Regions from separate parts of the Selenomonas sputigena ATCC 35185 genome, predicted to be linked through region 3. Evidence: riboswitches for the same ligand, from Rfam matches in the RefSeq annotation. Region 3 holds a riboswitch; each other region holds the start of a gene.
What was found. Region 3 has a riboswitch for cobalamin ahead of SELSP_RS10590 (DASS family sodium-coupled anion symporter). Riboswitches for the same ligand answer to the same signal wherever they lie in the genome.

Region 1 (2,202 bases), 940 kb from region 3:
GAGCTATGCGGCGTACTACCGCAGCAATTACACGCTCGCCGACGTCAAGGAGTCGATCCGCTACGCGCTTTCGCACGGCGTATATGTGTCGCTCAATATGCTCTTCTTCCCGGGCTTTAATGACCGCGCCGAAGAACTCGAAGCGTGGCGCGGCTTCTTTTGCGAATTGCCCGTCAACATGGTGCAGGTGCGCAACCTCAATGTCGATCCCGACGCCTTCCTTGAAATTATGCCCGAAGCGCAGGGCGAGGCGGTCGGCGCTAGAGAGTTTTTGGAACGGCTCAAGAGGGAGTTTCCGCAACTCGTCATCGGCAGTTTCAGCCACTATGTTGAATAGAGAAATTTCCATAATAAGAATGATTCCTATAGAATTTATTTTCTTGACATAGGGATAAATCAGTGTTATCCTGTTATAGAAATTTTATATCGTTGGATCAGGTGTCGTAAGACTTAATAGGGAATCCGGTAGAAGCCGGAGCGGTCCCGCCACTGTAACAGCGAGCCAGCCTGCAAGGAATGTCACTGGGGCAATGCCCTGGGAAGGCGCAGGTGCGCGATGAGCTGGAGCCAGGAGAACTGCCTGATGGACAATCGCCATTTGACCTGCGAGTGATGGGAAGGGGATTAAGGAAGCGCCGTTTGGCGTTTCTTCGGTTGCACGAACGCAATCCTCCCGGCGAAACTGCCGGGAATTTTTTGCACCGCCCTTATGCGCCTTTTCTGCTTTGCAGGAGGGGCGCTTTATTTTGGGAAAGGGTGATGTAGATGAAAGGCAAGAAACATCTGACATGGGCGGTGCTTGCGGCAATCGCGGGCGTGAGCTTTGCAGGCGAGGCGTATGCGGCGGAAAATGCGGCGGCAGGAAAGGCGGCAGCGAAAACGACGCAGGTGCAGGAACAAAGTGCGGAAACTGCAGAAAGCGGCGGTCATGATCTGCCCGATACGCTCGTGACGGCGCAGCGCAGGCGAAAGAGTGATCTCGATACGCCCGCGACGACGACAATCATCACAGCGAAGGATATTGAAAAAGCGGGCTATCGCAACGTATTCGAGGCGATCGACCAGCAGATCGGCTCAACGAGTACATCCTATGGCGAGGCAGGGCAGGATTTCGGCTTTGCTGCCGGCCGCATCACGCTGCGCGGCTATGACAGGGGTACGCTCGTCATGGTCAACGGCGTGCCGATGAATCTCAAGAATTACCCGAGTACTGAAAATATACCCGCCGCGATGGTCGAGCGCATCGAGATCGTCAAGGGAGCTGCATCTACACTCTACGGCGGCGAGGCTATGGGCGGTGTTATCAATATCATTTTGAAGAAGCCGAAGGAGGGAGAACCAGAATTTCAAATAAATCAAACGGTTGGAAATTATTTCAAGAAAAGTGAAGCAACCTATATGGGAGATCGTATCATCGTCGATGTGAGTCGTGAGTGGTCAAAGGATCTATCGCATTCCAACGGCTTTGGCATTGATAAGATCTCATGGGTTGATTGGTGGGTCGGCAAGGGAAAGAAAAGCCGTGTGGGACTCATCGCACAACTGACCGAAGAAATATCTCTGAACTACAACTATATGGAAGGTGATATTACCCGCGGGGGAATCCAGTACAGGAAGTCAGGAAATACTCTTGTTCCTACGGGGGTGAAATATAATTATCGCTATAATGATCGCCGCCATACAGCTAGTCTGGTTTACCAAGGGAAAGAAAATGGCATCCACGCTGTTCTTGGTTATAACTATCGTCAGGTAGATGGGTATGACTATATCAAAAATCAAAAAAATGACAGCAACGCAACGATGGATGGTCAGATTTTCGACTTGCAAAAGAACTGGAAGATTGGAAAAGATTCGCTGGTTTTGGGCTATTCTTATAAGCGTGAGGGCATCGATACGCCGGCGAAAGAGCGTACGGCTGTGCGCACGGGAAATGCGCTTTATGCTTCATACAGCAAGCAATTCACGCCACGTTTCAATTTCACACTCGGACTGCGTGGTGAATGGATCAATGATCCCGAGGAGGATCAAAGCGTCTTTATGCCGCAATTCCAGACGAATTATCAATTCGATCGCAATACAGCATGGTACATCAATGTTGGCAAAGCATTTCAGATGCCGACGGTAGATGATAGCTTCCGGTATAAGAATTTCAATCCGACAGGTCTTAAGCCTGAGAGCGGCTGGACGTATGAAACCGGCATT
Region 2 (2,202 bases), 740 kb from region 3:
CTGCACAAATGCAGGCAGATGAAAAATTGGAGGCAAGTGTAATGAAAAAGACGATTTCTATCGAAGGTATGATGTGCGGCCACTGCGTCGCCCATGTGACGAAGGCTTTGGAAGGCATGAACGGCGTGGAAAAGGCGGAAGTCAGCCTGGAAAACAAGAATGCCGTCGTCACCTTGAGCGCCGACGTTTCAGACAAGGCTCTTTCGGCGACGATTGTCGATGCAGGCTACGAGGTTGTCGGTATCAGCTGACGGATGGTTTGCGCGTGTGCGCCTTCTCTGCAATGGGGGAGGCGCATTCGTTTCTTACCCGGGTTTCGCGCAGCAAAAACATTCCGCAAGGCTTGAAAACATTGGAGCTATGGCAACGGTGCATTGCAATAGCAAGGTTGATTGTAATAGCAAATCGGATAGTTTTCATAAAAGGTGTTGACAAGGGACGCGCATAGTGCTACCATAATACATGAAGTTCATGAGAACATAAAAACTTCATATCGATTGGGTTAGGTGTCGCAAGACTTAATAGGGAATCCGGTCAATGCCGGAGCGGTCCCGCCACTGTAACAGCGAGCGAATCTGCATAATGTCACTGGGGAGTTTTCCTTGGGAAGGCGCAGAGTAGCGATGACCTGGAGCCAGGAGAACTGCCTAGCTGACAATCACCGTTTGACCTGCGAGTGATGGGGAAGGGGATTATTGCGCAACGCAATGAATCCCGGCTGAAGGCCGGGTTTTCTTTTGTAGTGCCTCCCCTCCGAAACCCCTTCCCCTTCGCGGGCAAAGGGGATCCATTTCGGCGGAGAGTTTTCCCTGCGGCTTGGGCTACAGGGGAAAGCATTGCTCATATATTATTTCCGATCCAGTTCTCTTTTGCTGCTCTGCAGCAGCTCCGTGTGTGGAGACACGGAGCTTCCTTTTTCAAGACCGGTTTTTGTCTCGATGACTTGACATCGGGCGCAAAGCCTGCCATAATTTTTGAGGAGCACTCTTTGATGGGTGTTTCCCCATGTGCTTATGTTCTGATTTTCAAAGGAGAGATATTGAATGAAAAGGAATTTCAAGAAGATGCTGGCCATGTCGCTTGCGTGTGGCGCTGTCTTTGGCTTGGGGGCACCTTCCGTGGACGCGGCTTACATGCTGAATCCTGAAGTTACGGATGCGACTCCCGCGCTTCTTGAGGCATCGGAAATCGGTGCTTTGAAGTACGACAATCCCAAGATGCAGAACCTCCCGAACAAGGATGCCATCCTCGTCATGAGTTTCGGTACGACCTTCAAGGATTCGCGCGAGAAGACGATCGAGGCGACGGTCAAGGCGATTCAGGCAGCTCATCCGAATGTGAAGGTCGAGTTGGCGTTCACTTCGCATATCATCGTGGATCGTATCAAGGCCAAAGAAGGGCTTGATATTCCGACACCGGAAGCGGCGCTGAAGCAGCTCAAGAAGGATGGCTATACGCGCATTGCGCTGTGCTCGCTCGATGTTGTTCCGGGTATGGAATATGCCTACGACAAGGCGATCTTCAACGAGTACAAGGACAGCTTCAAGAGGATGACGCTCGGCACGTCGCTCATCTACTGGCAGGGTCAGGAAGAGCAGCGCGATGATGTCAAGGAAGCGCTCTCGGCGCTTTCAACGCAGTTCCCTGAGGTTGCTGATAATGAAGCTATCCTCATCATGGCGCATGGAACGCCGCATCCGGCAAATGCCTACTACAGCGTCATTCAGTCGGGGATCAACCGCATGCAGCTCAAGAACACCTACATCTACACGGTTGAGGGCTGGCCGGGCCTGGAGGATATCATTCCTGAGCTCAAGGCGAAGGGCATTAAGTCCGTCACGCTCATGCCGCTGATGATGGTTGCTGGCGATCATGCGAACAACGATATGGCTGGTAACGAGCCGGATTCGCACAAGTCCATCCTCATGAAGGAGGGCTTCAAGGTCAACACGTACATTCATGGCATTGGTGAAAACGGGCTCATCCGCGGTCTCTTCGTTGATCGTGCGAATGAAGCATGGGATATGCTCCAGTCCAAGTAAGAAAAACAACGATACATCTTCTTTCTATAAGAAAACGCCGCTCGGCTTGGTCGAGCGGCGTTTTTGCATCAGATATGGAAGAAATTCATCATCTTCATCGCGAGCTTCTTCGGTTCGGCGTCCTTGTTGCGCAGCAGGTAGGCGAGAGATCCGGCAAAGA
Region 3 (2,202 bases):
TTTTGCGAGGGCCGAGGCGAGCGTCATTAAGGAACCCATCCAGAACATCGCATCCCACGCGCCCTTTTCCTTGATGACATCCTGCCAGTTGATGATGTCGAGCATGAGCATGAGGCAGACCGCGCCCATGGCGACGGGCGTCGCGTCGATGCCCGTGAGTCCCGAGCTTGCCCAGAGCGCGAGGGAGACGACGAAGATGACCGACAGTCCTTTCTCGGCAAGGCTCATTGGTCCCATCTCGGACAATTCGCGCTGCGCCAGTCCCTTAGCGTCGGGAATGTGCACGAGTTCGGGTGGAGAGAGCTTCATCATGACATAGGGAACGAGCAGGAGCGCGATGAGTCCCGGCACGATGGCAGCGCTCGCCCAGCCCATCCATGTGACCTGGACGCCCAGCGTCTTTTCGGCGAGCGCCACGCAGAGCGGGTTGCCTGCCATCGAGGTCACGAACATCGTGCAGGTCACGGCGTCCGTATGGTAGCCTACCTGCATGAGATAAGTGCCGATGCGCCGCGCACTCTCGCCGGGCTTCGAGCCGAGAGCTTCTGCCAAGGAGCGCACGATCGGATAGAGGATGCCGCCGCCGCGTGCCGTGGCCGAGGGTGTCGCGGGCGAAATCACAAGTTCGCTCAGAGCGATGGCGTAGCCGAGCGACAGCGCACTCTTACCGATCGCCTCGATGATGCGGAAGGCGATGCGCTTGCCGAGTCCGCTCTTGATAAAGCCGCGCGAATAGAGGAAGGCGCAGACGATCAGCCAGATCGTGCTGTTGCCGTAGCCCGCAAGGGCGTCCGAGGTCTTCAAAAGCCCCGCCCAGACGGAAAAGGAAATCGCGATGAAAGCCACCGCGCCGATGGGCAGCGGATGCAGGATAAAGCCGAGCACCGTCGCGACAAAGACCGCGAGCAAATGCCAGGCGAGCGGCGTGACGCCGTCAGGAATCGGCAGGAACCACAGGACGATTCCGACGCCGATCGTGAGGAGAGCGTTTCTTCTGTTAGCGTTCATGTTTTCACCCCATCTGAAGATATGAGTTCTCAGCCGCAGTCCCCATTTGCTGAAAGCATTTTTCTGCGGCATCTGTGGAAGCGATGGACGCACAAGGCATACGGCTGGACGTTTGCGAAGAGCAACACGCTTTGTGTCCTCTCGTTCGCAAAATAAATGCAGCCTCTTTTCCTGCAAAGGAAAGAGAGGCTGCAAAATATCCTTGCCTTGCCGCGTATCGTGCTGTATATGCGCACGAAACCATCGCTGGAACAGCATCCAAAAGACGCGAACCAATCGCAAGGCGCAGATCCCCTCCCCATCGCTCGCAGGTCAGACGGTGATCGTCGATCAGGCAGTTCTCCTGGCTCCAGTTCATCGCTCCTCTGCGCCTTCCCGGGTTTCCCCAGTGACGTTTCTTGCAGATTCGCTCGCTGTTACAGTGGCGGGACCGCGCCGGCTCTTCCGGCTTCTCTATTGAGTCTTGCGACACCTGATCCGTCAATATGCTGTTTGTCGTGATGATGGCTTCCAAGAGGAAGAATATCATTGCTTTCGGTTATTGTCAAGAGATGGCGGCAGGCGTATCACAGTCATCGTCGGATTCCATCTTTTCACGCCGAAACTGTTTTGGAGTGCAAAATGGTCATTGTTTATATGCCATCGTAGATGGACGAAGGGATTATCTGAACTTGATCTGACGCATCGCCGGTCAGCCGTTCTCGCTGCCCGAGGGAAGATAGCTCTTCAATACTGCTGCATCTCATTCAAAAGTGCGAGCTTCATCTCGTAGTAGGCGGGGCTCATGTCGAGGTAGTGCGTGTGCGGGTTTTCGAAGCGCTGCTCCTCCTGCCAGATCTCGCGGTCGAGCTGCGCCTTGACGTAGGCGCGGATCTCTTCGAGCGGGGGCTGCTTCGACACGAATTTGCCGTTCTTGATGACATCTTCCTGCAGCTCGCGCGCCGTGCAGTTCGTGAAGAAGCGGTGCTTCCACGGCTTCTTGGGGTCGATGTAGCGATAGGGCTTCGTCATGTCGGGCGTTTCGTCGGCGAGCGTCAGGAGGTCGGCGATGGCGTGGCCTTCGGCGTCGTAGATGCGGTAGACCTTTTTCCTGCCGGGGTTCGTGATCTTCTCGACCGTTTCGGAGACTTTGATTTTCGCGAGAATCTCGCCGTCCTTTTCGACGGCGGCGAGCTTGTAGACCGCGCCGAAGAC

Region 1: it holds a riboswitch for cobalamin, as region 3 does, so the genes downstream of both, SELSP_RS06135 (TonB-dependent receptor plug domain-containing protein) here and SELSP_RS10590 (DASS family sodium-coupled anion symporter) in region 3, are expected to answer to the same signal.
Region 2: it holds a riboswitch for cobalamin, as region 3 does, so the genes downstream of both, SELSP_RS07150 (sirohydrochlorin cobaltochelatase) here and SELSP_RS10590 (DASS family sodium-coupled anion symporter) in region 3, are expected to answer to the same signal.

Annotation. Positions count from the first base shown of each region.
Region 1 is NC_015437.1:1,372,794-1,374,995, reverse strand. Features, by position in the region: gene SELSP_RS06140 (radical SAM protein) at 1-337, shown strand, start outside; cobalamin riboswitch at 420-598, shown strand; gene SELSP_RS06135 (TonB-dependent receptor plug domain-containing protein) at 766-2,202, shown strand, end outside.
Region 2 is NC_015437.1:1,568,860-1,571,061, reverse strand. Features, by position in the region: gene SELSP_RS07155 (heavy metal translocating P-type ATPase) at 1-251, shown strand, start outside; cobalamin riboswitch at 488-665, shown strand; gene SELSP_RS07150 (sirohydrochlorin cobaltochelatase) at 1,044-2,042, shown strand; gene SELSP_RS07145 (hypothetical protein) at 2,111-2,202, opposite strand, start outside.
Region 3 is NC_015437.1:2,313,420-2,315,621, reverse strand. Features, by position in the region: gene SELSP_RS10590 (DASS family sodium-coupled anion symporter) at 1-1,008, opposite strand, end outside; cobalamin riboswitch at 1,325-1,499, opposite strand; gene SELSP_RS10585 (nicotinate phosphoribosyltransferase) at 1,735-2,202, opposite strand, start outside.